2 regions of the Erwinia papayae genome follow, and region 2 is predicted to be linked to the other one. Evidence: predicted binding sites of a transcription regulator. Region 2 holds the regulator's gene; the other holds the start of a gene.

Region 1 (15,655 bases), 780 kb from region 2:
TAATGGCAATGATGTCGCCTGCTTCGGCTTCTGTCGCATCAATACGCTCCAGCCCGAGGTGGGTCAGCACTTTGCCAACTTTACCGTTACGGGTTTTGCCTTCGCTATCGACGATGGTCACCTGCTGGTTTGGCTTCACTTTGCCACGCTTGATGCGGCCGATACCGATAACACCAACATAGTTGTTATAGTCCAGCTGTGAAATCTGCATCTGGAAAGGCGCAGCCATCTCAACCTGTGGCGGAGAAACGTGCTTCACGATGGCCTCATACAGCGGGGTCATGTCTTCCGCCATATCGGTGTGGTCAAGACCCGCGATACCGTTCAGGGCAGAGGCGTAAATAACCGGGAAGTCGAGCTGATCGTCGGTCGCGTCCAGGTTAACAAACAGGTCGAATACCTGATCCACAACCCAGTCAGGGCGGGCACCAGGCCGGTCAACTTTGTTGATAACCACGATCGGCTTCAGACCATTTGCAAAAGCTTTTTTGGTCACAAAGCGGGTTTGCGGCATTGGGCCATCCATTGCATCCACAACCAGCAGCACCGAGTCAACCATTGACATCACACGTTCTACCTCACCACCGAAGTCGGCGTGTCCTGGGGTATCCACGATATTGATGCGGTAGTCGTTCCATTTAATGGCGGTGTTTTTTGCGAGGATGGTAATCCCACGCTCTTTCTCCAAATCGTTGGAGTCCATTACGCGTTCGGTTGCTTCAGCGCGGGCGTCAAAGGTTCCGGACTGCTGTAGCAATTTATCAACCAGGGTAGTTTTACCGTGGTCAACGTGGGCAATAATGGCGATGTTACGCAAATTTTCGATCACAGCTTTGCCTCAGGCATTAGAAATAGCGCGCTATTGTACACGGATTAATCGAAGGACTGAACAGGATCACAAATATCAATTAAAGATTGCTGTCAGGTTGCTTTTTTAGCCATTTACAGTGCAACAATTGCACCTGCCGCTAAAAATGCACCATAAAAGCGCAAGGACAGCAACCATAAGCACCATCATGGTGCGCGACTTCCATCATGGTGCAGATTCCGATTCATCAGAGGGCGCATCATAGCGCTTTTTATGCCGGTTTAGAAAGTTGGCATAAATTTCGCTTTGATGTTTGTAAGCAAAAATGCCAGTTTCACGAAGGTCCCGGCTGGTCAGGACGCTTTATTTTGGAATGACTGCACCAGAAAATAAACCTGATGCGCCGCAAAGATATCTGACCACGACGACAATGACAAAATCCAGGAGAGTTAAGTATGTCCGCTGAACACGTTCTGTCGATGATGAACGAGCATGAAGTCAAATTTGTTGACCTGCGTTTTACCGATACCAAGGGTAAAGAGCAGCACGTTACCATCCCTGCTCATCAGGTTAACGCTGACTTCTTCGAAGAAGGCAAAATGTTTGACGGCTCTTCGATTGGTGGCTGGAAAGGGATTAACGAATCAGACATGGTTCTGATGCCTGACGCAACAACCGCAGTTCTGGATCCCTTCTTCGAAGATCCTACGCTGATCATTCGTTGTGACATCCTTGAGCCAGGCACTATGCAGGGCTACGATCGCGACCCTCGTTCCATCGCCAAACGCGCGGAAGACTTCCTGCGCTCATCCGGCATTGCAGATACCGTTCTTTTTGGTCCAGAGCCAGAATTCTTCCTGTTTGATGATGTGCGTTTTGGCGCAACCACCTCGGGTTCCCACGTTGCTATCGATGATATTGAAGCCGCCTGGAACACCGGTAAAGAATACGAAGGCGGTAACAAAGGTCACCGTCCGGGTCTGAAAGGCGGTTACTTCCCGGTTCCACCGGTCGACTCTTCACAGGACATCCGTTCTGCTATGTGTCTGACCATGGAGCAGATGGGCCTGGTCGTTGAAGCTCACCACCATGAAGTGGCGACAGCAGGTCAGAACGAAGTGGCAACCCGCTTCAACACCATGACCAAAAAAGCGGACGAAATTCAGATCTACAAATATGTTGTGCACAACATTGCCCACGCTTACGGCAAAACCGCGACCTTTATGCCAAAACCTATCTTTGGTGATAACGGTTCAGGTATGCACTGCCATATGTCCCTGTCCAAAGGCGGCACCAACCTGTTCTCTGGCGACAAATACGGCGGCCTGTCTGAAACGGCGCTGTTCTATATCGGCGGCGTTATCAAGCATGCTAAAGCGATTAATGCTCTGTCTAACCCAACCACCAACTCTTACAAGCGTCTGGTTCCTGGCTACGAAGCGCCGGTCATGCTGGCTTACTCTGCCCGTAACCGTTCAGCGTCTATTCGTATTCCTGTGGTTGCCAGCCCGAAAGCCCGCCGTATCGAAGCTCGCTTCCCGGATCCAGCGGCTAACCCTTACCTGTGCTTCTCTGCACTGCTGATGGCTGGCCTTGACGGCATCATCAATAAAATCCATCCGGGCGATGCGATGGACAAAAACCTGTACGATCTGCCGCCGGAAGAAGAAGCTGAGATTCCAAAAGTGGCCGGTTCACTGGAAGAAGCACTGAACGCGCTGAACGAAGACCGCGAGTTCCTGACCCGTGGCGGTGTGTTCACTGACGATACCATTGATGCCTACATCGAACTGCGTAAATCCGAGCTGGACCGCGTTCGTATGACTCCGCATCCGGTTGAGTTTGAACTGTACTACAGCGTATGATTAAAACGTCTGAACCTGGTGAATGCGATGTCGCGGTAGGGCGGCAACCGAAATAACCCAAAATAACGTAGTCTGCTGTTTTATTTGGGAGAAAGAGGGAAGCCAGCACCGCTGTGGTATGAAAATCGCCGGGAATTATTGCCGTGGAAATTTCAGCCCATCTCCGGATGGGCTTTTTTCACCGCGAATTCATCGTCAGGGACGACGATATCTGGGTTAAAAGGCTATAATGCACTAAAAAGGTGCAGGGGAAGACTGTATGGCAACTGGCACGCTGCCCGATGCTGGGCAGATTCTCAACTCTCTGATTAACAGTATTTTGCTGGTCGACAGCGAACTGGTGGTGCATTACGCCAATCCTGCTGCACAACAGCTGTTGGCTCAAAGCTCACGCAAGCTTTTCGGTACGCCTTTGCCGGAGCTGATGGGATATTTTTCGTTAAATATTGACGTCATGCGCGAGAGTCTGAGTGCTGGTCAGGGCTTTACCGATAGTGAAGTCACCCTGGTAGTGGACAGCCGCGCACATATTATGTCACTGACCGCGCAACGTCTGCCTGATGGCTTAATCCTGCTGGAAATGGCCCCGATGGACAATCAGCGTCGTCTCAGCCAGGAGCAGATTCAACATGCCCAGCAGGTAGCAGCCCGCGATTTGGTTCGGGGTCTGGCTCATGAAATAAAAAATCCGTTGGGAGGATTGCGGGGCGCCGCTCAGTTGCTGGCAAAAGCGCTCCCCGATCCCTCTCTGACCGAGTATACCAGGGTGATTATTGAACAGGCTGACCGCCTGCGCAATCTGGTGGACAGGCTACTTGGCCCACAGCAGCCCGGTATGCATGTCACACAAAGTATTCATCAGGTCGCTGAGCGTGTGGTTAACCTGGTATCGATGGAACTGCCCGACAACGTGACGCTGGTACGGGATTACGATCCCAGTCTGCCAGAGTTACCGCACGATCCGGATCAGATCGAACAGGTGTTACTGAATGTTGTCCGTAATGCGCTTCAGGCGTTGGGGGAAGAAGGTGGCACAATCACGCTTCGTACCCGCACGGCATTTCAGCTGACGCTGCACGGCGTGCGTTATCGTCTGGTGGCGCGCATTGATGTTGAGGATGATGGCCCCGGCATTCCGGCTCAGCTACAGGACACCCTGTTTTATCCCATGGTGAGTGGCCGTGAAGGGGGGACCGGTTTAGGCCTGTCTATCGCCCGCAGTCTGATCGATCAGCACTCAGGAAAAATAGAGTTCAGTAGTTGGCCTGGCCACACAGAATTTTCAGTTTATTTGCCTATTCGCCAGTGAGGTTTCTATGCAACGAGGGATAGTTTGGATCGTCGATGACGATAGCTCCATCCGCTGGGTGCTTGAACGCGCGCTCACTGGAGCCGGTTTAAGCTGTGCCACTTTTGACAGCGGTAACGAGGTGCTGGACGCCCTGTCTACCAAAACCCCAGACGTTTTACTTTCAGATATTCGTATGCCTGGAATGGATGGGCTGGCGCTACTCAAACAGATTAAACAACGCCATCCCATGTTGCCGGTGATTATTATGACGGCACATTCCGATCTTGATGCGGCGGTCAGCGCCTATCAGCAGGGTGCTTTTGATTATCTGCCCAAACCTTTTGATATTGATGAGGCCGTCGCGCTGGTAGAGCGTGCCATCAGCCACTATCAGGAACAGCAACAGCCACGTAATCAGCCGGTCAGCGGCCCGACCACCGACATCATCGGTGAGGCCCCGGCGATGCAGGATGTCTTCCGCATCATTGGCCGTCTTTCCCGTTCCTCTATCAGCGTGCTGATCAATGGTGAATCAGGTACGGGTAAAGAGCTGGTCGCCCACGCCCTGCACCGTCACAGCCCACGGGCTAAAGCGCCATTTATCGCCCTGAACATGGCCGCTATCCCCAAGGATCTGATTGAATCAGAGCTCTTTGGTCATGAGAAAGGGGCATTTACCGGAGCAAATCAGATCCGTCAGGGACGTTTTGAACAGGCGGATGGCGGCACCCTCTTCCTGGACGAAATCGGCGATATGCCACTGGATGTGCAGACCCGTTTACTGCGCGTACTGGCTGATGGTCAGTTCTATCGCGTTGGAGGCTATGCGCCCGTCAAGGTGGATGTACGCATTATTGCGGCCACCCACCAGAATCTGGAACTGCGCGTGCAGGAAGGTAAGTTCCGTGAGGATCTGTTTCATCGACTGAATGTGATCCGCGTACACCTGCCGCCGCTACGTGAACGGCGGGAGGATATTCCACGGCTGGCGCGCTATTTTTTACAGATTGCGGCACGTGAACTGGGCGTTGAAGCAAAAGTCCTGCATCCGGAAACGGAAACGGCGCTTACCCGTCTGCACTGGTCTGGTAACGTGCGTCAGCTGGAAAATACCTGCCGCTGGCTGACCGTAATGGCGGCGGGTCAGGAAGTGCTGATCCAGGATCTGCCAGGCGAACTTTTTGAGACGACAACGGCAGACACGCCGGTACAGTCTTTACCTGACAGCTGGGCAACGCTGCTGGCTCAGTGGGCTGATCGTGCATTGCGTTCGGGTCATCAAAATCTGCTTTCCGAAGCACAGCCTGAAATGGAACGAACATTGCTGACCACAGCATTGCGCCACACTCAGGGACACAAACAGGAAGCCGCCCGACTGCTGGGCTGGGGACGCAATACCCTGACCCGCAAACTGAAAGAGCTGGGGATGGAGTAAGCCAGCAGAAGGTGTAAAAATATGGCACATTGCTTTTTTTTATACCTTCAGCGGCTTTACACGTCGGTGCTAATCAGTATCATTCTGAGCGGCTACCGGGAGGAATACTATGCTGGAATCTGTCATTCATTTCATCACGCAAACAGCGCAGGCGTGGGCACATTCTCCACAGACCGCCATCGCAGCAGTGATGTGCGCCCTGATGATGAATCTGTTCAGTTGAAATAAGGCCGGTGATATCCGGCCTTGCGCTTATTGCACCTCTGCCGGGATGCAGAAAGATTGCCGGTGGCGATAATCCGCACTCCCCTTTCCCATTATCAGCAACAACTTTTATCTGCTAAACGGGACTACCCGTAGACGCCCCCACAAGATAAAACCGCACAAGGCCAGCAGGATAAAATTAAGCGGCGTGACGGCAGCCTCACCGCGTGAGATATGAAAGGTAATGGCACAAATTTGCAGCAAGGTGCAGCCAGACGCAGCCCAGACTGACAGTTGCGGTTTTATTTTCAACAAAGCAGGCAGCAGAATCCCTGCTCCGCCAAGCGCATCAATCAGCCCCATCCCCCGCAGAAAATGTACCGGCACCTGACCCGGCCATACCCACATAGCGGCCAACTGGCTGACGGGCATCAGCATTTTCATGCCACCGAAAATAACAAAGGCAATAAAGATCAACAGCTGAGCGCCCCACAGCAACATATTCATTAACTTATGAGGTTGTTTTTCTGTGGCATTTATCTGTTCGTGGATCATGGCACTGTTTCCTGTAAAGAGTTCGGAGGTGCAACACCTGGTCATTGTCGTGACGCAGGGCTGCGGGGAACCGGTGAATGACATCAGGTGGTGCGGACCATCCTGAAAAGATACAATACGATAATCAACCATATCGCAACAAGAGATACGATAGACTATATTATCGTTAAAAGGCGAGGAATTTCGTAATGAAAGAGTGGCCAGACGATCATCCCAAGGCAAAACTGATGGCACGCAAGCGCGCTGCAATTATCAGCGCAGCAAAAGACGTTTTTCTTCAGGTCGGGTATGAGGCTTCCAGCATGGAAGAGATTGCCGCTTTGGCAAACGTCTCGATTATGACACTGTACCGCCACGCCATCAGCAAAGAAGCATTGTTTAATGCGGTGATTTTGAGTGCCTGTGATTACTCAGAAGAGAAGAGAGGTCAGTACCAGCAGGCTATACAGGAGAAGCCCCTGCAACAGGTTATGCAGGAAACAGGCGCGCTCTTTCAGGAGAAGATTACCCATCCCGACACCGTCGCTATTATGCGCACCGTGATGGTTGAAACGCGCCGCTTTCCTCAACTCGCCAGCGCAGCCTATGAGGGATTCGTCCACAGCTGGCAGCTTAATCTTGAGGCGTTGCTGCCGTTGCATCCTGAATTTGCCGGTAAAGAGCCTGAACAGACCAGACTTGCCGTATCGCGTTTTCTTGACGATTTGATGGGGACAGATTTTATCAACATACTGCTGGAAATCAGTGATGCAAATCGGCCCGACCGGGCAAGTCGCACACGGACTGCCACCCGTAATTTCATAAAAATGATGGGCCTTTCATCACCCGAAGACGCATGTTAACAATCTGGCGATGAGGATGGAAAAAGCCCGGCATGAAAAGGCTTGCTGCTGTCGCCTTCCTTTGTCATGCCGGCACCCTGCCTGCAAAGATACTGCTACGACTTACTTGCGCAGATAAAGATCCTTCAGGTAGTAAAAGCCCAGGGTTGACGGCGCGAACCCGCCCACTTCAGGCTTAACCAGCCGGTTTTGTACCCCGTAAAAAACCGGGATGACCGGCGTATCCCCGGCGATGATATCACTAGCCTTCTGGTAGTATTGCCCTGCTTCTTTTGGTGTTGAAGCTAACCCCGCCGACTTCACAGCAGCGTCAAAAGCGGCACTGCCATACATGGATGTGTTCTGGCTGTCGCCACTACGGAAAGTATTCAGGAAGGTCGAAGGCTCATCGTAGTCTCCTATCCAGGTGTAACGCACCAGGTCATACTGCCCCTGGTGCATGGTATCCAGCATGGTTTTCCACTCCTGGTTTTGCAGTTCAACCTGCGCGCCCAGCGTTTTTTTCCACATTGATGCCGCAGCAATAGCCAGGCGACGATTATCGTCCGAGGTATTGTAAAGCAGACGGAAATGCAGCGGATGCGAAGAGGAGTAGCCCGCCTGCTTCAACAGGGCCTGCGCCTTTGCAACTCTTTTTTCCTGCGTCCAGCCTGCCCATTCCGGCGGCGTTAAGGTGATGCCACCCATTGAAAGTGGCAGAACCGTCCATGCAGGCTTCTGCCCTTTGCCCATCACTTTGCTGGCGATGACTCCCTTATCAAGGGCCAGATCCAGCGCCTGTCGCACCCGCACATCATTGAACGGCGCGCGCCGGTTATTAAATTCGTAATAAAACACGCTCAGTACCGGGGTGCTGTGGATCTCCGCCGGTTTCTCTTTTTTCATCCGTGGAAAATCAGTGGAGGTAATGGTGTCCGTGATGTTGATTTCACCCGCCAGATAGCGGTTCAGTTCCGCCGTACCATCGTTGAGTGGCAGGTAAGTCGCACGATTAATCACCGTATGCGCATTGTCCCAATAGCGGTCATTGCGACTGACCACAATTTTTTCATTCACCACCCACTGATCTAACTTGTACGGGCCGCTGCTGACCATATTGCCGGGACGCGGCCAGCTGTCACCAAACTTCTCAACGTTGTGCTCGCTGACCGGAAACAGTGAAGGGTGCGCGACAAACTGAAGAAAATAGGAGACAGGCTGGTCAAGTGTCACTTTAACGGTGTGATCGTCCGGGGCGGTGATGCCCAGTTGATCAGGTGCGACTTTCCCCCCTGTGACCTCTACCGCATTCTTAATGTGAGCGTAGTTAGCGAAGGAGGCGTAAGGAGAGGCCGTTTTCGGATCGGCCAGACGGCGCCAGCTGAACACCACGTCCTGTGCGGTCAGTGGACTGCCATCTGACCAGGTCAGACCGGGGCGCAGATGAAAGGTCCAGGTAATGTTATCCTGCGTTTCCCATGAAGAAGCCAGGCCGGGCCGGGGTTTTCCGTCCGCACCGATGCTGACCAGCCCTTCAAACAGGTCATTAATAACGTTAAAAGCTTCATTGCTCTCTGCCCGCTGCACATCCAGCGTGGCAGGCTCAGTACCATTTCCCCTGATGATTTCCTGCGCAGCCGCCAGCTGTGTCCCGGCTGGCACCTGTGCAGCACTGGCTCCCACGCCGAACGCCACCAGCAGAGAGGCAGCGGTCCGGTAAAATGCTCCCGCACTCATTGTTTTCATGAATTTTCCTTTCAGGTAAGTGAAGAGTTCAGGGCACGCGGCGGTGCCCAACGAAAACAGATGCAAATGATGCGCCACAGATAAAAGTGGCCCGTCATGCGGGATAAGAAAAGGAGTACCGGCGAATAATGCGCGCTTAGTGCCTCACTGCTTCATTTGGGTGCATTGCCGGGTGCTGTTTTACCGCCGGAAGCCGCCAGAAATGAGACGCTGGCGGCGGCGGTTCAGATAACCCGTGAAAACTGCTGCACAGGCGCTTTTTGCCGCAGATAAATATCAAAACACATGCAGATATTCCTGACCAACAGCCGTCCTTTAGTCGTTACACGCAGACCTGTCTCCACTGATTTCCACCAGCCCGTCGGTTATAAACGGGCGCAACAGGAGTAAATCCTGCGCAAAATAGTCAGTGAAATGCAGTGCGCCGAGAGAAAAATCAGCGAAGTTCAGTGAAAAGTTACACATCAACGCTTTGATCACTTCCCGCCGCAGACAGTCATCATCGGTCAGACGCAGCCCACGCCACAATGCGCTCTGCTGCCGTTCCAGCGCTGCGTGCCAGCTTTTTAACACCTTCTGATTCTGCGCATAGCTGTCTCCCACCATGCTGATTGCGGAAACGCCCATGCCGAGAAGGTCATTGCCGCCCTGGGTGGTATATCCCTGGAAATTACGGTGCAGCCGCCCTTCCCGCTGGGCAATCGCCAGTTCATCATCAGGACGGGCAAAGTGATCCATGCCAATAAACTGATAACCCGCTGCGGTAAGCGAGGTGACAGACTGTTGCAAAATGGTCAGCTTCTGATCGGCATCAGGCAGGTCGGCTTCTTTGATTTTTCGCTGGGCAGCGAACAGATGAGGCATATGCGCATAGTTAAAGACGCTGAGGCGGTCAGGTATCAGCGCAATCACCTTTTTCAGGGTGAACGCAAAGCTCTCCGGCGTTTGCATCGGCAGACCGTAGATCAGGTCCAGATTGACAGAAACAAAACCCAGTTGCCTGGCCCGCGCAATCAGCCCGACAATCGCCGCTTCGTCCTGAATGCGATTGACCTTCTCCTGAACATCCTTATTAAAGTCCTGTACCCCCATGCTGAGGCGATTAAAGCCGACCGACCACAGGTGGTCCAGCATATCCGGTTCTAATTCTCTCGGATCAATTTCAATCGATACTTCAGCATCATTGCTGAAGTTAAAATGCTGGCGCAGCAAGGTTGTCAGCCGGGTAATCTGCGATTTATTCAGCCAGGTCGGCGTGCCACCGCCCCAGTGCATCTGCGTGACGGTGCGATTGCCAAACAGTCTGGCACGGGAGACGATCTCCACCGCCAGCGCCTCAAGGTAGTCATCCGCTTTATGTTGTTGTCGCGTCACCAGCTTGTTACAGCCGCAGAAATAGCACAGCCGGTGGCAGAACGGGATATGTATATAGAGAGACAGCGGGCGATTGGGATAGCGCTGGCTGGCCTGAAAAAATGCCTGCTCATCGTAATCTTCGTGAAATTCCAACGCGGTAGGATAGGAGGTGTAACGGGGACCAGAGATATTGTATTTCTCAATCAGCGCCTGATCCCATTCAATCGTCTGCACCACGAGGTTCACTCCTTCTGAGAGTTCTGGATGCCGACCGTCGGCGGAAAGCAGACGGTCTGGCTGACGGATGACCGGCCATTCTGCGCAGGCGTTTTTTCAGCCCTGACAGACGTTTTATCTTAACCAACATCCAGAGCAGCCCGCAGAGCAAAATCAGCAGGTAAATTGATCCAGGCCAATTCATCAGCAGAGAACCCTCAACAGACGAGGTGCCATAATGGCACCCCGATCATTTTTGTTGCCGTCAGACTCAGTTAGCGCCCTTCAGCAGACGGTACATATCCTCTTCCGCCTCTTCATCCTCAACGTCATCATCCAGTGCGATACCCAGCTGTTCCATCAGCACGTCAATACGATCAAGGGTTTGATCCAACCAGGCCTGATCTTCCGATTTCAGCGTTTCACCGCTTTCCAGCCGATCCAGTAACGCATCCAGTCGTGGATCATTTTCCAGCTTCGCCAGTTCTTCTTCTGGCGTCAGACGCGGCGCTTTTTCCGTGGCAGGCATAGCTTTGCCAAGTTTAGCCACTTTGGTTACTGGGGCGACGTCTGCTCCGAGAGCAACAGGCTTTTTACTGCCATGCCGGGGATCTTTCGCTCTGGCGGTCTGGCCAGACTTGTTTTCAGCCGTGACCGGATTCGCACGGCTGCCGGAAGCGTTACCGCGCTGTTTTTTTTCACGCTTACGATCGCGCGCCTCACTGTTAATTTGATCGCGCGTTTTACGTTTTGCTGCCGGCTTTTTGCCGTGGGGCGCACGTGCAGGTTGCTTCATTATTTCTGCTCTCAGACTCTTTATCTTCACTATAAAATGCGGCGCAATATGGAATGAATTTTCCAGATAGTTAAACGCCAGGAGGCGGAACGCTGTCCGAATGGCGCGCTCTCAGCAGGCACCAAACCAACCCTGGTCGTCAACCGGGCTGCGCGGTGCCGATCATAGCACTGATTCGTCATGGCAGAAGGGGGCAGACACAGAAAATCATGCAGAAAATACCGAATTCTTAATCAGACATCATGCCAGTCAAAACCATAGCCCACAGCTGCAGGATATTATCAGGTTGCATTTTCAGATAGAAAATTTATTTCCGCTCAGATTTGTCTGATCAGTTGCATCTTGCTGAACGGCATATTGACTGAAACGTTAAAAACGCGCTTCGTCGACCCAATTTCAGTCAGTTATTTTCCTGGACTTCACTGGCAGAATTCATTGAATGCATTGTTACTGCCATCAAAAAGCGTAACCGTTATTAAATTTTCTTTTTTTCTTAATAAGAAGCCATGCTGGCTGATTATAATTTTTTACTTTCCTGATATTAAAATATCAAAGACGACTTCGATCACATTTAATACCGCCCTCTGATCAACACTTTGATCACTCTCACATAAGTTAATAAACACAAAGCCGAAATAAAAAAACATAACATCGGATTATTTATATCGCGTGATATACCTGACGTAAAGGAGAAATGATGATGACTGAATTCAACGCCCCTGATATTGCGACTCAAAGCCACCGTGCCTGGTTACCGGAAACCGAAGATATCCCTCATTTGCTCAGCGCATTTTTGGGTGAAATAAGCGTTGTCTCCCTGCCAGCAGGTCATGATCCGCTGCTGCAAACGCTGAGGAAAGAAATCAGTCACGCTTTTATCGTTACCTCTGCCGATGATCAGCATGGCTCCGATGCCAGATTACGTTTCTTATTGCAGCAGGATGCGGATGCGGATTGCGAAGGATTCACCCTGGCAGCCACCCGAGAAACCATTACGGTGCAGGCATCCACCGCACGCGGGCTGCTTTATGGCTGGTTCCATCTGCTTAAGCGGCTGATGACTGACACCCTGAAGGCGGGTGATCGGATTAAGGAAACACCGGCCATGCCGATTCGCATGATTAACCACTGGGATAACATGGATGGTTCGATTGAGCGTGGTTATGCCGGCCACTCACTTTTTTTTCATAATAATCAGTTCATTGAAAATAATGACGCCAGGCTGAATGCCTGGGCCAGACTGTTAGCCAGTGTCGGCATCAATGCTATCGCGATTAACAATGTCAACGTTCACCATTATGAAACACAGTTGCTCACCCCAACTTTTCGCCAGCCATTAAAGCGCCTGGCGATGCTGTTCAGCCAGTGGAGGATCAGCCTGCATATCAGCATTAATTATGCCAGCCCGATTGAACTGGGCGGGCTCAGCAGCGCCGATCCGCTTGATCCCCAGGTTCGCCACTGGTGGCGTGACTGTTTTGCCAGCCTGTGGCAGGACATTCCTCAACTGGGTGGCGTGGTAGTCAAAGCCGATTCTGAACACCGGCCAGGCCCTTTTACCTATGGCCGCACTCATGCCGATGGTGCCAATATGCTGGCAGAGGCTCTGGCACCCTTTGATGGAGTGGTGTTCTGGCGCTGCTTTGTCTACAACTGCCTGCAAGACTGGCGCGACAAGAAGACGGATCGCGCCAGGGCCGCTTACGATAACTTTGTCACGCTGGATGGGCAGTTTCATCCCAATGTCATTTTACAGATTAAAAACGGTCCGATGGATTTTCAGGTCCGTGAGCCTGTTTCTCCTCTGCTGGGAGCAATGCCCGCCACCAGCCAGGTGCTGGAACTGCAAATCACCCAGGAGTACACCGGTCAACAAATCGACCTGTTCTGGCTGGTGCCGCAATGGCAAACCATTCTGGCGTTTAACACCCACCTGACCACCAGCGATGCCACCGTTGCCGGACTGATGAGCGGGAAAGGGCGCAAGGTTGCGCATTCTGGTATTACCGCCGTGGTCAACGTTGGGGATGATGCTAACTGGACCGGCCATCCGCTGGCACAGGCCAATCTGTATGGCTATGGTAACCTGCTGTGGTGTCCGACGCGGCCTGCCTCAGAACTGGCGCGGGAATGGTGCATTCTGACGCTGGGCAAAACACCCCAGGTTGTTGATACCGTCTCTGAGATGCTGTTGACCAGCGGTGACACTTATGAAAAATACACCGCCCCGCTCGGAGTCGGCTGGATGGTTAACCCTCATCATCACTACGGCCCCAATGTGGATGGCTACGAGTATGATCTGTGGGGAACTTATCACTATGCCGATCGCCACGGTCTGGGGGTGGATCGCACACTGGCAACAGGCACCGGATTTACCGGTCAGTATGCTGAAGCTAACTGCCGTCTTTATGATTCAGTCGACAGCTGTCCTGATGAACTGGTTTTGTTTTTTCATCATTTGCCTTATCAACACCGACTGAAAAGCGGAAAGTCGATTATTCAGCATATCTACGACACCCATTTTGCAGGCGTTGAGGAAGTGGAAGGTTTCTGTCATCGCTGGCATGAACTGGCCGATTTTATTGATCCTGATATTTTTTCCTGCGTCAGTGAAAGACTCAGCAGACAATATAAAAATGCCTGTGAATGGCGTGACCGGGTAAATACCTATTTTTACCGCAAGTCTGGAATCAACGATATCCAGGGAAGGGTCATATACAAATAAAAAAACCTGTATGTGAAATCCACTATATGGAGTAAAGGAAATGAAAGATGAAGCCTCTCTGTCCGTAAAAAAATATATAGGTTATGGCGTAACGGATATGTTCAGCGGCGGTGTATTTGCGCTGATCAGTGCCTGGTTACTCTACTTTTATGTAACATTTTGCGGCCTTACCCCAATTGAAGCCGGATCGATATTATTTATTGCCAGGATACTCGACACCATTATTAGTCCGGTAATGGGTTATATAACAGATAACTTTGGCCATACAAAACTGGGTAAGAAATTTGGTCGTCGACGTTTTTTCCTGCTGCTTGGCTGTCCACTGATGGCGATATTCAGCCTGATGTGGATCGACAATATGGGGTATTTTTACTATCTGACAATTTATCTGCTGGTTGAAATTCTGGCCGCGATGATAATCATTCCTTACGAAGCGCTGGCTTCTGAGATGACCAGCAATTACGGACAGCGGACCAGGCTTTCTGCGGCAAGAATTATTTTTGGCGGGCTGGGTACTTTTCTCGCCACCTTTATTCCAGGACGCCTCTTTGCATTATATGGTAGCGGCTCGGCAAAGGTTTTCTTTGCCACCGGCGTGGTGTTTACCCTGATCTCAATGACGGTGATTTTTATCACCTGGCTGTCAACCTGGGAACGCCCTGCGGAACCACAACAAACACGCAAGGTGAAGAAAAAAGACGGTTCGCTGTTATCGCAATTAAAGCATGTGTTTACCGATTTATTCTCCACGCTGCGGGTCAGATCGTTCCGCCAGCATCTGATGATGTATATTTTTTCATTTACCGCCATGGATATGCTTAGTGCGGTTTTCACCTTTTATGTGGTGTTCGCGCTGAATCAGAATGCCACTCTGGCGGCGAATCTGATGTCGGTTGGCATTTTCTGTTTTGGCTGGGTCAACGCGCTGTTCGCCTGGGGATTTATCCGTTTTACGCCGAGCAGGATGCTGCAACTCTGCTATTCAATGGTCATCCTTTGCATGCTGGGTTACACCGCTTTTTACTTTTATCCCAGCCACTGGATGTTCCCGGCGCTGTACATCATTTCATTTATTTATCAGGTATTTAAAGGCGGCTATGTCTACCTGTCATGGAATATTTATCCTTTTATTCCGGATGTGGATGAAGTCATGAGCACCAGACGGCGTGAAGGCGTATTTGCCGGCATGATGACCTTTGTACGAAAAAGCACCCTGGCTATCTCAACCCTGTTAATTGGCTTTCTGCTGCAAATGAATGGCTTTGTATCCAACAGTCAGAGTCAGTCGCAACAGGCAATCGATACGATCGTGGGTATTGTTTCCATCGGTTCCATTTCCATGCTGGCTGGCTGTTTATTTATCTCCTTCCGTTTCCGACTGAATAACCACAACCACCAGTTGCTGTTGCTGGAGATTGCCCGCCTGAAAGCGACTGATGGTGACAAAACCGGGGCCTCTGCGGAAACCCGCGATGTGCTGGAGCAACTGACCGGCTATCCCTATGAAGCACTGTGGAACCCCGGAATCATCAGCGGAAAAGTAGCGAAACGTAGCAACAATCACCTCAGCACGTCGTTAAACGTTGAGGAAAACCCGCTGGAAAAACATTAAGGAAAAGCCTGTTTTCTTGCCAGCGGCGACGGCTGCGGCTGGCATTTTCTGCTGTTTTAATGATGAGGTTGTAGAGATGGAATGTCGTTATCAGGATCCCACGCTCCCCGCCGGAGAACGCGCTGCCGATTTGCTGGCGCGCATGACGCTGGACGAAAAAATTGCTCAAATGCATGCCTGGTGGCTGACCATCGGCGAAGACGGCACGGTTAGCGAGCGAAGTGA
Region 2 (15,655 bases):
CAGCGGGCCAAGCGCCCAGATTGATGCACGCATGGTTTTGACCAACTCATAAGGCGCGCAGTAAATATTGACGTCGCTGGCATCCAGATGCACTGACCCATTGCGGTCCACCTTCACCCCCAGCTGGCTGAGCAGTTTCATGGTGGTATCAATGTCCTTCAGTTTTGGGACATTCTGAATCTCGACAGGATCGGACGCCAACAGAGCAGCGAACAGGATCGGCAGCGCAGCGTTTTTTGCGCCAGAGATTGTAACTTCCCCGCTTAAACGGGTTGGACCCTGCACACGAAATTTATCCATTGCACCAGTTCTCTTTGATCAAACCTAAATTTCTGTCCACACGCCATCATCTGACGCCGGACACAACCCACCGCTCAAAAGCCGTTTAGCTTACGATCGCGCGCCCATTCGTCAGGGGTGTATGTTTTGATTGATACCGCATGAATACGGTTATCAGCGATGTAAGTCATCAACGGTGCATAGACCGTTTGTTGCTTTTTAACACGGCTGAGTTCACCAAACAGTTCGCCTACGGCTATCACCTGAAAGTGGCTACCATCGCCGGTAACATGAGCTTCCTGTAAGGGTAATGCACTCATCAGCACAGATTGAATTTCACTGGTTTCCATAACGCTTCAGAATTCACTTAATGATTAACAAGGCACACATCTTAGTGGAAAGTGCCGCTATCTTAAACAAACAAAAAAAGCCCCGGACAACGCAGGGGCTTATTTTATAAGCGACTCACCGTTTGTCAGTTACGGGAGATAATGATTTGCTGAAGGTTGTACAGTGAAATCAGCGTACGAAGCTTATCGGTAATCCCGGTGAACAGCAGCGTTTTTCCCTGATGCAAGGCTATCTGCCGCAAATGGACAAGTAGTGCCAGCCCGGCAGTGTCCACCCTTTCTAACGCTGAGACATCAATAGTATCAACCTGTTTCATGACCGATTCACGTTGATCCCACAATGCCATTAATGTCTGTCGCTCAAGTTCTCCGGAAAGAAGCAGTTGATGCGACTCTACGCGCCAGTTAAGTTGATCGCGCATTACCGTTGCTTATCCAGTTTGATTGGCTGATTAGCATAAGATTTCAGCAGTTCTGTTAATCCATTCACCCCTTTCAGGCGCAAAACATCGCTCCATTCGTTCTGTTTGGTGGTGATCATGCTCACGCCCTCAGCAATCATGTCGTAAGCCTGCCAGTCACCCGTACGGGTGTTTTTCCGCCACTGAAAATCAAGGCGAACCGGTGGACGACCATTTGGATCAATGATGGTCACACGAATAGCGATGATGCTGGCGTCAGCGTAGGGCTGCTCAGGCGCGATTTGATACGTCTGGCCATTGTAAAGCGCCAGCGCCTGGCCATAGGCCTGAGCCAGATAGTCGCCAAAAGCATTGAAATAAGCTTCCCGTTGCGCTGGCGTCGCTTCACGATAGTAGCGCCCCAGTACCAGAGCGCCGGCATACTTTGTCTGAACATAAGGCAACAACTCTTCACGAACAATCTGGCGTAAATAATCAGGATTTTGTTTGATCTTAGGTTGCTCATTTTTAAGGCGGGTAAAGGTTTTAGCTGCCGCTTCATTCATCAGCTGATAAGGATTGGTTTGATCAGCCGCTGCATTAACCGCAATCGGTGCAATAACCAGCATCGCGGCCATCAGGAAACGTTTAAACATCATTTGCCCTCTTCTGAGTGAGTCGTTGCGGTCGGCGCAGATTGTGCATTTGTTTCAGGTGCCGCCGCCGAAGCGTTTTTGTTATCACTGGCGTTGCCACTCTTGTACAGGAACTGGCCAATCAGGTCCTCAAGAACCATCGCTGATTTGGTATCCCGCAATGTGCTGCCATCCTTAAGCATAGACGTTCCCATTTCCGGATCGTCAAAGCCGACATTCAACGCCAGAAATTGCTCGCCCAACAGACCTGAAGTTCTGATCGCCAGTGAGCTGGTATCCGGCAGTTGATTGTATTTGTCATTAATATTCATCGTGACGCGAGGCGAATACGTTTTGCTGTCCAGCTCTATATCGGTGACCCGACCAATCACCACACCACCGATTTTCACTGGCGAGCCGGTTTTCAATCCGCCAATGTTGTCGAAGGTGGCATACAAACGCCAGGTCGGCTCACTGCCTGACAATTTGAGATCGGCCACCCGCAGGCAGAGGAAAAGCGCAGCACAGAGTGCAAGTATTAAAAATGCGCCCACCCAAATTTCACTTTTTTTCGTTTGCATTGCTTCAATTCCCAAACATCAGTGCTGTCAGCACAAAATCTAAACCGAGTACCGCCAGAGAAGCGTGTACCACTGTGCGCGTCGTAGCCCGACTGATCCCCTCTGAAGTTGGGATCGCATCATAGCCATTGAAAAGAGCAATCCAGCTGACGGTAACAGCGAAAACAGCACTCTTGATTACACAGTTAATGATATCAGTTCGTACATCGACGGCATTTTGCATGGCAGACCAGAAGAAACCGCTATCAATCCCTTTCCAGCTGACGCCAACAACCGCCCCGCCAAGGATACCGACGGCAACAAAGATTAACGTCAGCAATGGCATACTGATAAAACCAGCCCAGAAGCGCGGTGAAATAATCCTGCGCAGAGGATCGACAGCCATCATTTCCATGCTGGAAAGTTGTTCCGTCGCTTTCATCAGGCCAATCTCAGCGGTCAGCGCCGATCCCGCCCTGCCTGCGAACAGCAGTGCGGTCACCACCGGTCCCAACTCACGCAGCAGAGATAACGCCACCAACATGCCAAGACTGCTTTCCGCACCATAAGTGTTTAACACGAGGTAACCTTGTAACCCCAACACCATCCCAATAAACAGGCCGGAAACAACAATGATTAACAGCGACAGCACGCCGATGCTGTACAGTTGTTTAACTAATAGCGGCGCATGCTTACGAAAATGCGGTACGCCCAACAGCGAGTGAAAAAGCATTAATCCTGCACGACCAAAGGATGCACAGGTATTGATTGCCTTGCGTCCCACCAATGCCAGTCCTGATAAAAACATCAGTCAATTAACTCCCTGAGCCGGTTAAATCTTGCAGATAGTCTCCTGCGGGGAAACGAAATGGCACCGGGCCGTCAGCGATGCCATCAATAAACTGACGTACCCTTGCATCCTGATTCTCACGCAACGCTTTCGCCGTACCCTGAGCAATAACCTTCTGTCCGGCAATGATATAGGCATAGTCAGCAATACTCAGCACTTCCGGTACGTCGTGGGAAACCACGATGCAGGTCATGCCAAGAGCATGATTCAGCTCGTCAATCAGCTTAACTAGCACCCCCATCGTAATCGGATCCTGACCCACAAAGGGTTCATCGAACATGATTAGCTCGGGTTCAAGCGCAATGGCTCGCGCCAACGCGGCCCGTCGTGCCATGCCACCTGACAGTTCTGACGGTTTTAACTGCGCTGCGCCACGAAGTCCGACGGCCTCCAGTTTCATCATTACCGTGCTGTGCAGTAGCTCAGGTGACAACTGCGTATGCTCACGCAGAGGCCAGGCGACGTTATCAAAGACGTTGAGATCAGTAAATAAGGCACCGGACTGAAAAAGCATGCTCATTTTCTTGCGCGCTTCGTACAATCCGGAACGAGAAAGGCTGGGAATATTCTCGCCGTTAAACCAGATTTCACCGTGGTCTGGCCGCAGTTGACCGCCGATCAGACGTAATAACGTGGTTTTACCAATGCCTGAAGGCCCCATAATGGCCGTTACCTTCCCTCTGGGTACCGTCAGCGAGATGTTATCAAATACCGGCCGATCGCCACGGGAAAAACTGACCCCGCGAACATCCACCAAATTCACCTCCGTCTGCCCCATAGTCACCTCTTATCCTCTTTTTCAGGCATAAAATTTTCTCCGATGGTATCGCATATGCGTACATCCAGGACACTTTTACAGAAACTTACCCTGAAGACGTGGCTAAAGTTGGCATAAGTTTTACTTTTTGCTTTCAGATCGTCAAAATCAGCGCATTCTTTTGCGCTCTTACCTCAGATGTCGCGCCAGACCAACCGACGATTATATCCGATCAAAGGACATTACATGCTCGTAGCTACAGCACTATTCATTATCGGTTTGGTCCTGCTGGTATATGGTGCAGATCGTCTGGTGTTCAGCGCTGCCATTCTTTGCCGTGCTTCAGGCATTCCACCGCTGATTATCGGCATGACCGTAGTGGGCATTGGCACCTCACTGCCTGAACTGATTGTCTCTTTCTCTGCGGCCACGCACGGACAGATGGATATTGCTGTTGGTACAGCGATAGGTTCGAATATTACGAATATTCTGTTAATTCTCGGAGGAGCTGCCCTGCTTCATCCATTGACAGTGCATTCAAATTTAATCCGCCGCGAGCTGCCGCTGATGCTGCTGGTCACTCTGCTGTGCGGCGTGATGCTGTTCGATAACAACCTGAGTCGCAATAACGGACTGGCGCTGATCACTATCGCAGTCATTTACCTGCTTTTTATTATCAAAATCGCCCGTAAAGCCGAGCGCGATAACAATGATGCTCTCACGCGTGAGCAGCTGGCCGAACTGCCACGGGATGATGTGGGCAATACGGTAGCGTTTCTCTGGCTGGCGGTGGCGTTGATTATTCTGCCAATGTCGACGCGGATGGTGATCGACAACGCAACGGTCATTGCAGATTTCTTTGGTATCAGCGAACTGGTTATCGGGCTGACAATTATCTCGGTTGGCACCAGCCTGCCTGAACTGGCAACGGTAATCGCAGGTGCCCTGAAAGGTGAAGACGATATTGCCGTGGGAAATTTGATCGGCTCCAATATCTACAATATCGCGATTGTTCTGGGCATCCCCGCCGTGGTTCATCCGGGAAGTGTCGATATGCATGCTTTCGCCCGTGACTATTGGGTGATGCTGGGCGTCAGTGCGCTGTTCACCCTTATTTGCCTTCAACGCAGCCGCCGTATTGGACGGGTAGCCGGTGCCATACTGTTGAGCGGCTTTATAGCTGGGTCACTGTACTCTACTGGCAGCCCTCGGCCACCTTCTGGTAAAAGGATTAAAAAATTATGTCACCAGTTATCCCTGAGCCTGGTTTTGATTTTCAACAGGCGGGAAAAGAGGTTCTGAATACAGAACGTGAAGGTCTGGAACAGCTCGATCAATACATCAATGCTGACTTTACGGAAACCTGTAAGCGTATCTACAGCTGCATGGGTAAAGTCGTGGTGATGGGGATGGGTAAATCCGGTCATATCGGTAAAAAAATGGCGGCTACCTTTGCCAGTACTGGCACTCCCGCTTTTTTTGTTCATCCGGCAGAAGCGAGCCACGGCGATCTGGGCATGGTGAGCGCCGGTGATATTGTAATTGCCATCTCTAACTCTGGTGAATCTTCTGAGATTCTGGCGCTGATCCCTGTGCTGAAGCGTTTGCAGGTATCACTCATTTGCATGACCAGTCGGCCAGAGAGCGCAATGGGCCGGGCCGCTGATATTCATCTGTGTGTTAAAGTCCCACAGGAAGCCTGTCCGCTTGGGCTGGCACCGACCACCAGCACAACGGCCATGCTGGTAATGGGGGATGCTCTGGCTGTCGCACTGTTGAAAGCGCGTGGCTTTACCGCTGAAGACTTTGCTCTGTCTCATCCTGGCGGGGCGCTGGGCCGTAAACTCCTGCTAACCGTGAATGATATTATGCACAGCGGCGATGAGATTCCTCACGTCAGTCGGGATGCTTCTCTGCGCGACGCACTGCTGGAAATTACCCGAAAAAATATGGGGATGACGGTGATCTGTGACGATTTGATGAAGATCGAGGGTATCTTTACCGATGGTGATTTACGTCGCGTCTTTGATATGGGTATTGATATTCAGCAGGCCAGCATTGCCAGCGTCATGACTACAGGGGGTATTCGCGTCCGGCCTAATACCCTGGCGGTGGATGCTCTGAATCTGATGCAAAGCCGTAACATTACCGCGTTGATGGTCGCAAACGGCGACGTTCTGCTCGGTGTGGTGCATATGCATGACATGTTGCGTGCAGGTGTGGTTTAACAAGGAATAAGATCAATGAGCACAGCTGCAAACTGGATTGAAACTTGCTACGGCAAAGTCAGTAAAGAGGTAATGAGCCGCGCCAGCCGGATCAACCTGCTGATTTGCGACGTTGACGGGGTAATGTCTGACGGCGTGATCTATCAGGGTAATAATGGCGAAGAACTAAAAGCGTTTAATGTCCGGGATGGGTATGGCATACGTTGTCTACTGACCTCTGGCGTGGAAGTCGCTATTATCACTGGTCGTAACGCAAAGTTGCTGGTTGACCGCTGTGCGACGCTGGGAATTACGCATCTTTACCAGGGCCAGTCTGATAAGATTCTGGCCTTCCGCGAACTTCTGGATAAACTGTCACTTCAGCCCGAGCAAGTGGCTTATATTGGTGATGATTTGATCGACTGGCCGGTAATGGAACAGGTAGGGCTGAGTGTGGCGGTGGCAGATGCCCACCCGGTACTTGTTCCGCGTGCTGACTATGTCACGCGCATTGCAGGCGGTCGCGGCGCAGTGCGCGAAATTTGCGATCTGATACTGATCGCGCAGGGTAAGTTTGATGAGGCCAAAGGGCAGTCTGTATGAGTAAAACAAGGCGTTGGATTACGCTGTTGCTGGCCCTGGTGGCTATCGTGCTTATTGGCTGGAATCTGGCTGATAACGACAACAGCGCCGCACCCGCAGCGGGAAACGGCCAGGAACCAACCTACACCAGCCAGTCATCGAATACCGTGGTTTATAACCCGCAGGGAGCCCTGAACTATAAGCTCGTGTCAGACAAAGTGACTTATTTTTCCCTTGATGGGGTAAGTTGGTTCGATAACCCAATCATGACCACCTACGATGAGAATAAAATTCCCACCTGGTCAGTGCGCTCTGACAAAGCGAAGTTGACCAATGATCGCATGCTGTATCTTTACGGCCATGTTGAGGTCAACAGCCTGACTCAGGATGCCCAACTGCAAAGAATCAAAACCGATAATGCAGTCGTCAACCTTGTCACTCAGGATGTCACTTCAGAAGATCAGGTGACGCTATATGGCACCAGCTTTAACTCTACCGGCATGAAAATGCGCGGGAATTTACGCAACAAAACTGCCGAGTTGATTGAAAAGGTCAAAACCTCCTATGAAATTCAAAATGCAAAACAACCTTAAGTTTTTGACACTCGGCCTGCTGTTGGCTGCCAGCCTGCCAGCTCTCGCACTGACCGGAGACTCAGATAAACCGGTCAATGTGGATTCCGAAAACCAGGCGCTGGATATGCAGGGTAATGTAGCTACCTTCACCGGCAACGTTATCGTCACCCAGGGTTCGATTAAAATTACCGCTGACAAAGTGGTGGTTACCCGTCCGGGCGGAGACAGTAAAAAAACGATTGTTGACGCTTACGGTAATCCCGCCACTTTTTATCAAATGCAGGATAACGGTAAACCCGTTAAAGGCCACGCCCTGAAAATGCATTATGAACTGGCAACAGACTTTGTTGAGCTGACCGGCAATGCCTATCTTGAACAGCTCGACAGCAATGTTAAAGGCGATCGGATTACCTATCTGGTTAAAGAGCAGAAAATGCAGGCCTATGGCAACACCGGCAAGCGTGTCACTACCGTTCTGGTTCCTTCACAGTTGCAGGATAAAGGTAACCCGTCCACTGGACAGAAAAAGAGTAACTAATCAGCTATGGCAACGTTAATTGCAGAAAATCTGGCGAAAGCCTACAAAGGCCGCCGTGTGGTCGAAGATGTCAGCCTGCAAGTTCATTCCGGCGAAATTGTTGGTCTTCTTGGACCCAACGGCGCAGGCAAGACCACGACTTTCTATATGGTGGTGGGGATAGTACCCCGCGATGCCGGTCGCATCATCATTGATGAAGAAGATATCAGCATACTGCCACTGCATGCCCGCGCCCGACGGGGTATTGGTTATTTGCCTCAGGAAGCCTCCATCTTCCGTCGCCTGAGCGTGTTTGACAACCTGATGGCGGTACTGCAAATTCGTGACGACCTGACGCCAGAACAACGTGAAGATCGCGCTAATGAGTTAATGGATGAGTTCCATATCAGTCACCTGCGCAACAGCATGGGACAGGCGCTTTCTGGAGGTGAGCGGCGACGGGTAGAGATCGCCCGGGCGCTGGCAGCCAATCCGAAATTTATCCTGCTGGATGAGCCTTTTGCGGGTGTTGACCCGATTTCGGTTATTGATATCAAAAAAATTATCGAGCATCTTCGTGACAGTGGATTAGGCGTACTCATTACCGACCACAACGTGCGCGAAACGCTGGCAGTCTGTGAGCGCGCTTATATTGTCAGTCAGGGACATCTGATTGCCCATGGTTCGCCAGAACAAATTCTGGAAGATGAACAAGTTAAACGAGTCTACCTGGGCGAAGAGTTCAGACTCTGATAAGGTGTTAAACCCGGTAAGATTTTTGAGGAATTTCTATTCTGAATATGAAGCAAGGTTTGCAACTCAGGCTTAGCCAACAGCTTGCCATGACGCCACAACTGCAACAGGCCATTCGTCTGCTGCAACTCTCTACGCTTGAACTACAGCAGGAAATTCAGCTGGCGCTGGAAAGCAATCCGTTGCTAGAGCAAACCGACATTCATGAGGAAGTCGACTCGCGAGAATACGAGGAAAAAGAAGCGCTGGATACGCGTGAGGCTTTGGAACAAAAGGATATGCCGGAAGAGTTACCTCTGGACGCCACCTGGGACGAAATTTATACCGCGGGAACTCCTTCCGGAACCGGAACCGATTATCACGATGATGAACTCCCCGTTTATCAGGGAGAAACCACCCAAACGTTGCAGGATTATCTGACGTGGCAGGTGGATTTGACGCCTTTTACTGATACCGATCGCGCCATCGCGACGTCCATCGTTGATGCGGTAGACGACACCGGTTATCTGACGGTGTCTCTGGAAGAGATTCTGGAAAGCATTGGCAATGAAGAGTTGACGCTGGATGAGGTTGAAGCCGTTCTTAAACGTATGCAGCGTTTTGACCCGGTTGGTGTCTGTGCCCGCGATCTGCGTGACTGCCTGCTGGTCCAGCTCTCCCAGTTTGCAGAAGACCTGCCCTTTCTCAAAGAAGCACGGCTGATTGTCAGCGCCCATCTCGATTTACTGGCCAATCATGATTTCCGTAGCCTGATGCGTGTCACGCGGCTGAAAGAAGATGTGCTGAAAAACGCCATGCAACTCATCCAGTCGCTCGACCCCCGCCCAGGCCAGTCGATCAATACCAGCGAACCTGAGTATGTTATTCCTGATGTGCTGGTGCGTAAGGTCGGTACACGCTGGACGGTCGATCTGAACACGGACAGCGTCCCCCGACTGAAGATCAATCAGCACTATGCATCGTTAGGCGGTTCAGGTCGCAATGATAACGACAGCCAGTTTATTCGCAGCAACTTGCAAGAGGCAAAGTGGCTGATTAAAAGCCTGGAAAGCCGCAATGATACGCTGTTGAAAGTGACCCGTTGCATTGTCGATCAGCAACAGGCCTTCTTTGAGCAGGGGGAAGAATTCATGCGCCCGATGGTACTGGCAGACATCGCCAGTGCGGTGGATATGCATGAATCCACCATTTCACGTGTTACCACGCAAAAGTATTTGCACAGCCCACGTGGTATTTTTGAACTGAAATATTTTTTCTCCAGCCACGTCAATACGGAAGGGGGTGGTGAAGCCTCTTCAACCGCGATTCGTGCTCTGGTGAAAAAATTAATCTCGGCGGAGAATCCCGCCAAACCGCTTAGTGACAGTAAGCTGACGACTCTGCTTTCCGAGCAGGGAATTATGGTGGCACGGCGAACCGTCGCAAAGTATCGAGAGTCTTTATCCATTCCGCCATCAAACCAACGTAAACAACTGGTCTGAACGCACAGATAAGGAAAAGCGTATGCAACTCAACATCACCGGACAAAATGTAGAAATCACTGAACCTTTAAGGGAGTTTGTCACGGCTAAATTTGCCAAACTGGAGCAGTATTTTGACCGGATAAACCAGGTGTATATAGTGCTTAAGGTTGAGAAAGTGACCCAAATCGCTGACGCAACCCTGCATGTTAACGGCGGCGAGTTGCATGCCACCTCCGAAGAGAAAGATATGTATGCAGCAATCGACGGTTTGATTGACAAGCTGACCCGACAGCTGAATAAACATAAAGACAAGTTGAAACAGCATTAAATTTCACTCAGCAATTGAATATTTTTTCGCCACCCTTATTTAATAAGAACGTGACGTAAGATGTGTCGGCTCGTACTCTTCTCCTGGAGTACGAGCCGTTGATCAATAAGGCATGAGCAGTCGACCGATGGCAGGCATGGTTCCCCGGGGAACACCTAAAGTCCGCTATCTTGCAGGCGAAGATAAACACGTAAGTGAAACTATGATGAACAATGACTTAACACTGGAACTGAGCTCGGTACTGAGCGTGTCCTGTACCCGCAATGGCGTACATTGCCAGAGTAAAAAGCGGGCGCTGGAGATTATCAGCGAGTTAGCAGCCAAACAGCTGAATCTTCCGCACCAGACCATTTTCGAAGCAATCCTGACTCGGGAGCGGATGGGCAGTACCGGTATCGGCAATGGTATCGCTATTCCACACGGTAAGCTGGTGGAAGACACGTTGCGCGCCGTCGGCGTCTTTATTCGCCTCGATCAGCCCGTCGCTTTTGATGCCATTGATAATCAACCAGTCGATTTGCTGTTTGCACTGTTGGTGCCTGCCGATCAGTGTAAAACGCATTTACACACTCTTTCCCTGGTGGCTAAACGGCTGGCGGATAAAACGGTTTGCCGCCGGTTGCGTGCGGCACAGAGTGATGAAGAACTTTTCGGGATCATGGCAGAGAGCCCCGAAGAGAATCACTAGTCCTGCCGGACAGGCTAAGGCATTAAGAACATGACCCGGATCGCTGCTACCCCCCGTAAACCGGCCAATCAGGAGAATAAGTCATGGTGCTGATGATCGTCAGTGGTCGATCGGGTTCTGGCAAATCAGTTGCGTTGCGTGCACTGGAAGATATGGGCTTTTATTGCGTGGACAATCTGCCCGTAGTACTGCTGCCGGAGTTGGCAAATTCTCTGGCAGAGCGCAACATTTCAGCCGCAGTCAGCATTGATGTGCGCAACATGCCAGAATCACCAGAAGTATTCGAAAAAGCACTTACCAGTCTGCCGGAGAGCTTCTCTCCTCAGCTGCTGTTTCTGGACGCCGATCGCAATACCCTGATACGTCGCTACAGTGACACACGGCGCTTGCACCCTCTGTCGAGTAAAAACCTCTCACTGGAAAGTGCCATTGATGAAGAAAACGATCTGCTGGAACCTTTACGTTCAAGAGCAGACCTGATTGTTGATACTTCTGAAATGTCGGTCCACGAACTGGCTGAAATGCTACGCACACCTCTGCTGGGGAAACGTGAACGTGAGCTGACCATGGTCTTCGAGTCATTCGGTTTTAAACATGGTATTCCAATTGATGCTGATTACGTCTTCGACGTTCGTTTTCTTCCTAATCCACACTGGGATCCGAAGCTACGGCCAATGACCGGACTGGATCGGCCTGTAGCCGCATTTCTTGATCGCCATACTGAAGTACATAATTTTATTTATCAGACCCGTAGCTATCTTGAGCTGTGGTTGCCGATGCTGGAAACTAACAATCGTAGCTACCTCACCGTTGCCATAGGCTGTACCGGAGGTAAGCACCGTTCGGTTTACATTGCCGAACAGCTGGCAGAATACTTTCGTTCGCGCGGTAAAAACGTCCAGTCCCGCCATCGTACCCTGGAAAAACGCAAATCATGACAGTCAGACAAACCGTTGAGATTAAGAACAAGCTGGGAATGCATGCACGCCCGGCGATGAAGCTCTTTGAACTGGTTCAGAGCTTTGATGCAGAAGTATTATTAAGAAATGAAAGCGGTACTGAGGCCGAAGCCAGTAGCGTTATCGCCCTGCTGATGCTGGACTCAGCAAAAGGGGGGCATATTGAAATTGAAGCTACAGGTCCCGAGGAAGAAAAAGCGCTGACTGCGGTCATTGAGCTTTTCAATGCCGGTTTCGACGAGGATTAACGCATCAGGCCAGGAGAGTTCGCTCTCATCTTGGCCTGTGTGGCGTTAACGCAAGTTATGTTGTTGCAGAAAGCCTTCGCCACCCAGCTGACGCATTTGTCGTAAAATCCACTGCTGTCGCTGCCGGACATAGGCTGAAGGTGCATCAGCCCTGAAACGGATCGGATTGGGCAATACTGCGGCAAGCAGAGCCGCCTCTGACATGGTCAGACGGCTTGCCGGTTTATGAAAATAGCGCTGCGAGGCCTCTTCCACCCCAAAAACACCTTTACCAAACTCGGCCACGTTCAGATACACCGTCAGAATCCTTCTCTTGGTCCATACCGTTTCAATCCCCACGGTCAGCCCCGCTTCCAGACCTTTACGTATCCAGCTCCGCCCATCCCACAAAAACATGTTTTTCGCAGTCTGCTGTGACAACGTCGATGCACCTCTCATCCGGCCACCATCATTATCCAGCACGGTCTGAATCGCCTGAACATCAAATCCCCAATGTTCGGGGAATTTCTGGTCTTCTGCCGCTATCACCGCAAGTGGCATCCACGGCGCAATGTCGTCCATCCCAACCCAGTCGGAGTGAGCCACATAGCCAAAATCGCCTCTGAACCAGGCTGTAAGCTGCCGCTCGGCCATCACGGCTGAAAAAGGTACCGGAAGAAAAGAAAAAAGTAGAATTGCAGCTATCCACAATCCGGTAATGCTGAGTAAGGCTTTAAACACGACTTTTTTAACTTGCTGTAAGATTCCGCTCTTACGCTGCTTCATAGATTTGTATCCATAACATTCTTAATCATTTCAGAAGCCATTTATCGTCCCCAGTCTTCCCAAATTGCAGGTTAACGTATCCGGTAAATGTTCTCAAAACCACTTTTTAAACCTTTGTGGTTCCAGGAAAAAATAAATGCCTCAACAGCTTCAACCACTTCCGTTCATCAGGAATCGGTTCCATCCGCTAAACAAGCCAGATTGACCGGAAAGAGGTATTACCAGCAACCGGAAAATGTAAAAACCTATAGATTCACAAATCTAATGCATTACACCTTCTGGCTTTTGCAAAATTAATCTTATCGCCCATATATCACCCAGGGTAAGCAGTTATCAGGCTTTTTACAGCGGATCTCAGCAGCTAATTTGAACATTAATAGCTGACCATGGTTCTGGTAAAAACGATTCTTAAAATCTTGTCATCCGGCTTTTTTCACTTCATTGCGAATCATTTTTCGTCAGAGACCTTAATCTCATAAAAAAATATGTTTTACAGACAGTTAAATATTGCCTTTTGACAGTGAATTTTATTCAGCATTACTGCTAGCGATCATTTCAGCGCGTAATGAAAACCTGTTAACCTGACAGGGCTGTAAAACGCCAAAACAGAACATTTATTGACCAATACAGCGTATAAATTCATTCCGTGCTTGACTGTGTCATCAAATTAATGTTTTCTGTCTGGAAACGCTGCTCAACATCACACATTTTAATGAATCTGGTAACATGTGATGTGAGATTTGCTAAGGTAGTTCCTGAGCGTTTTAACCAATACCTTGCCTGTGCTTTTTTACACTCTTATCAGAATAGCGCAGGTTACCCTTTTCCCTGGTGTTGGCGCAGTATTCGCGCACCCCGGCTTCGGTCGGGGTCATTTTTTTTGTGAAGCTGTAACCCATTCCCGTAACACTTCCACATCATGCCGCCAGTCCTGCTTTAGCTCCTCAATCCATTCCTGGACATTATCCCACCAGGCCGGTAGTTCCGGACTTTGAATCTGTTTCGCCAGTTGTTGCAAATGCACCAATCCTACCGAACCCGCCGCGCCTTTGATTTTGTGTCCTTCTTCGGTAATGCCTTTCTGATCTCGCGCCATCATATTGGAATCCAGAACGGCGAGATAACCCGGCATCATCTGCTCAAATATTGTCAGGCTCTGGTGAATCAGTTCAGGCCCTACCAGCTCGATGTAGTCCTCCAGCATGGTGATATCGAGCAGCTGGCTTTTCTTCTCGTACAGTTGATGCTCCTGAGTCTGTTCATCACCTTGCTGATAGTCCCAGTATTTTTGAATTATTGCCGTTAGTGCAGGTACAGCAAGGGGCTTGCTTAATACGTCGTCCATGCCCGCTTCGAGATACTCTTTCTTGTCTTTAAGCACATTGGCCGTCAGTGCTATGAGCGGCGGCAATTGCTGACCGGCATAACGTTGATGAATTTCGCGCGCGACCTCCAGTCCGCTCATATCAGGCAATTGAATATCCAGCAGCACCAGGTCAAATTCAGCGGGATCAAACAGGGTGAGAGCCTCCTCACCGGTCATCGCCACTTCAACGCTGTTACCCAGCTTTTCAAGTACCGAGCTCGCTACCACTACATTCAGTTCGATGTCTTCGACCAGAAGAACATGCAACGCGGGGAGCGGTAACTCATCAATGGGTTGCTGCTCTTCATCCTGCTGTGCCAACCGTGGTGCCATAACGGTTAATGTAAAACAGGAACCGGCACCGGGTGCGCTGCGTACCGTGATGTCGCCACCCATCCCTTGTGCCAGCCGCTTCGAAACGGCCAGGCCAATGCCGGTGCCGGTCGCAGGTTTGCCACCGCGCTGGTCTTTAACCTGATAATACATGGCAAAAATCTTATCCTGCTCGTCCTGCGGAATGCCCATTCCGGAATCTTCAACGTCGAACCGCAGGCATCCATCCGGCTGGTAGCAGACGCGCACCACCACACTGCCCTGCTGAGTAAACTTCACCGCGTTACCAATCAGGTTCCACAAAATTTGTCGCAACCGCGTGCCGTCGGTGACGACGGTATTGGGTAAAGGCAGTTCAGGTTGCAACATAAACGTCAGACCTTTTGGCTGCACCAGCAGGCCGGACAGGTTTTCCAAATCAGCAAGGAAACCAGTAAAATCGACAGGCTGATTATCCAGTTGCACTTTACGTCGTTCAATTTTGTCCATTTCAATAACATCATTAAAAATATTCCCCAGCGTGATGGCCGAGACGTGAATCGTTTTAAGATATTTTAATTGTTCAGCATTCAGATCGGTGTCCAGCAGAATACGACTCAAACCCACAATGCCGTTAAGAGGCGTACGAAGCTCGTGGCTGATCGTTGAGATAAAAGTGGTCTTTTCCCTGCTGGCATTCTCCAGCGCGTCCTGGTAGCGCTTACGCTCCGTAATATCGCGTCCAAATCCCATCAGGCCGCTTCGTTTGCCTACCCGGTCGTAGTAAGGCACTTTACGGATTTCGAAGCAGGCCTTTCTGCCATCCGGATATTGCAGCCACTGCTCATAGGTCAGCGACACATTGTGACGAAAAACTTTTTCATCCGTTTCCAGGACTTTATTCGCGCCTTCCTGGTCATAAACATCACGCGGTGTCAGGCCAATCAGTTGTTTCTCACTCTTCCCTGTTAACAGCTCCATCGCGCGATTGCAGCCGGAAAATTGTTGGTCAATATTGCGGTAAAACACCAGATCCGGCGAAGCATCAAGGAATGAACGT

What was found. The regulator sigma-54, encoded in region 2, starts transcription at its own class of promoters, with help from an activator protein. The targets are predictions, from matches to a motif close to GTTGGCACANNTTTCGCTNT.
Region 1: glnA (glutamate--ammonia ligase) is a predicted target of sigma-54. The motif match lies at 1,097-1,116, and genes of this name have one in related genera.

Annotation. Positions count from the first base shown of each region.
Region 1 covers NZ_JBZCHT010000013.1:484,143-499,797, forward strand. The annotation lists gene typA (ribosome-dependent GTPase TypA) at 1-829, opposite strand, end outside; gene glnA (glutamate--ammonia ligase) at 1,264-2,673, shown strand; gene glnL (nitrogen regulation protein NR(II)) at 2,933-3,982, shown strand; gene glnG (nitrogen regulation protein NR(I)) at 3,990-5,399, shown strand; gene AC3RPL_RS18480 (YshB family small membrane protein) at 5,509-5,622, shown strand; gene AC3RPL_RS18485 (DoxX family protein) at 5,733-6,158, opposite strand; gene AC3RPL_RS18490 (TetR/AcrR family transcriptional regulator) at 6,347-7,000, shown strand; gene AC3RPL_RS18495 (peptide ABC transporter substrate-binding protein) at 7,103-8,716, opposite strand; partial or broken gene hemN (oxygen-independent coproporphyrinogen III oxidase) at 8,950-10,318, opposite strand; gene yihI (Der GTPase-activating protein YihI) at 10,569-11,093, opposite strand; gene AC3RPL_RS18510 (glycoside hydrolase family 20 zincin-like fold domain-containing protein) at 11,791-13,818, shown strand; gene AC3RPL_RS18515 (MFS transporter) at 13,859-15,430, shown strand; gene AC3RPL_RS18520 (glycoside hydrolase family 3 N-terminal domain-containing protein) at 15,507-15,655, shown strand, end outside.
Region 2 covers NZ_JBZCHT010000013.1:1,261,778-1,277,432, reverse strand. The annotation lists gene murA (UDP-N-acetylglucosamine 1-carboxyvinyltransferase) at 1-300, opposite strand, end outside; gene ibaG (BolA family iron metabolism protein IbaG) at 375-629, opposite strand; gene mlaB (lipid asymmetry maintenance protein MlaB) at 755-1,051, opposite strand; gene mlaC (phospholipid-binding protein MlaC) at 1,051-1,686, opposite strand; gene mlaD (outer membrane lipid asymmetry maintenance protein MlaD) at 1,686-2,246, opposite strand; gene mlaE (lipid asymmetry maintenance ABC transporter permease subunit MlaE) at 2,251-3,033, opposite strand; gene mlaF (phospholipid ABC transporter ATP-binding protein MlaF) at 3,041-3,853, opposite strand; partial or broken gene AC3RPL_RS22015 (calcium/sodium antiporter) at 4,079-5,058, shown strand; gene kdsD (arabinose-5-phosphate isomerase KdsD) at 5,074-6,060, shown strand; gene kdsC (3-deoxy-manno-octulosonate-8-phosphatase KdsC) at 6,076-6,642, shown strand; gene lptC (LPS export ABC transporter periplasmic protein LptC) at 6,639-7,214, shown strand; gene lptA (lipopolysaccharide ABC transporter substrate-binding protein LptA) at 7,186-7,734, shown strand; gene lptB (LPS export ABC transporter ATP-binding protein) at 7,741-8,466, shown strand; gene rpoN (RNA polymerase factor sigma-54) at 8,514-9,947, shown strand; gene hpf (ribosome hibernation promoting factor) at 9,970-10,257, shown strand; gene ptsN (PTS IIA-like nitrogen regulatory protein PtsN) at 10,463-10,945, shown strand; gene rapZ (RNase adapter RapZ) at 11,029-11,883, shown strand; gene npr (PTS phosphocarrier protein NPr) at 11,880-12,152, shown strand; gene mtgA (monofunctional biosynthetic peptidoglycan transglycosylase) at 12,198-12,917, opposite strand; gene arcB (aerobic respiration two-component sensor histidine kinase ArcB) at 13,789-15,655, opposite strand, start outside.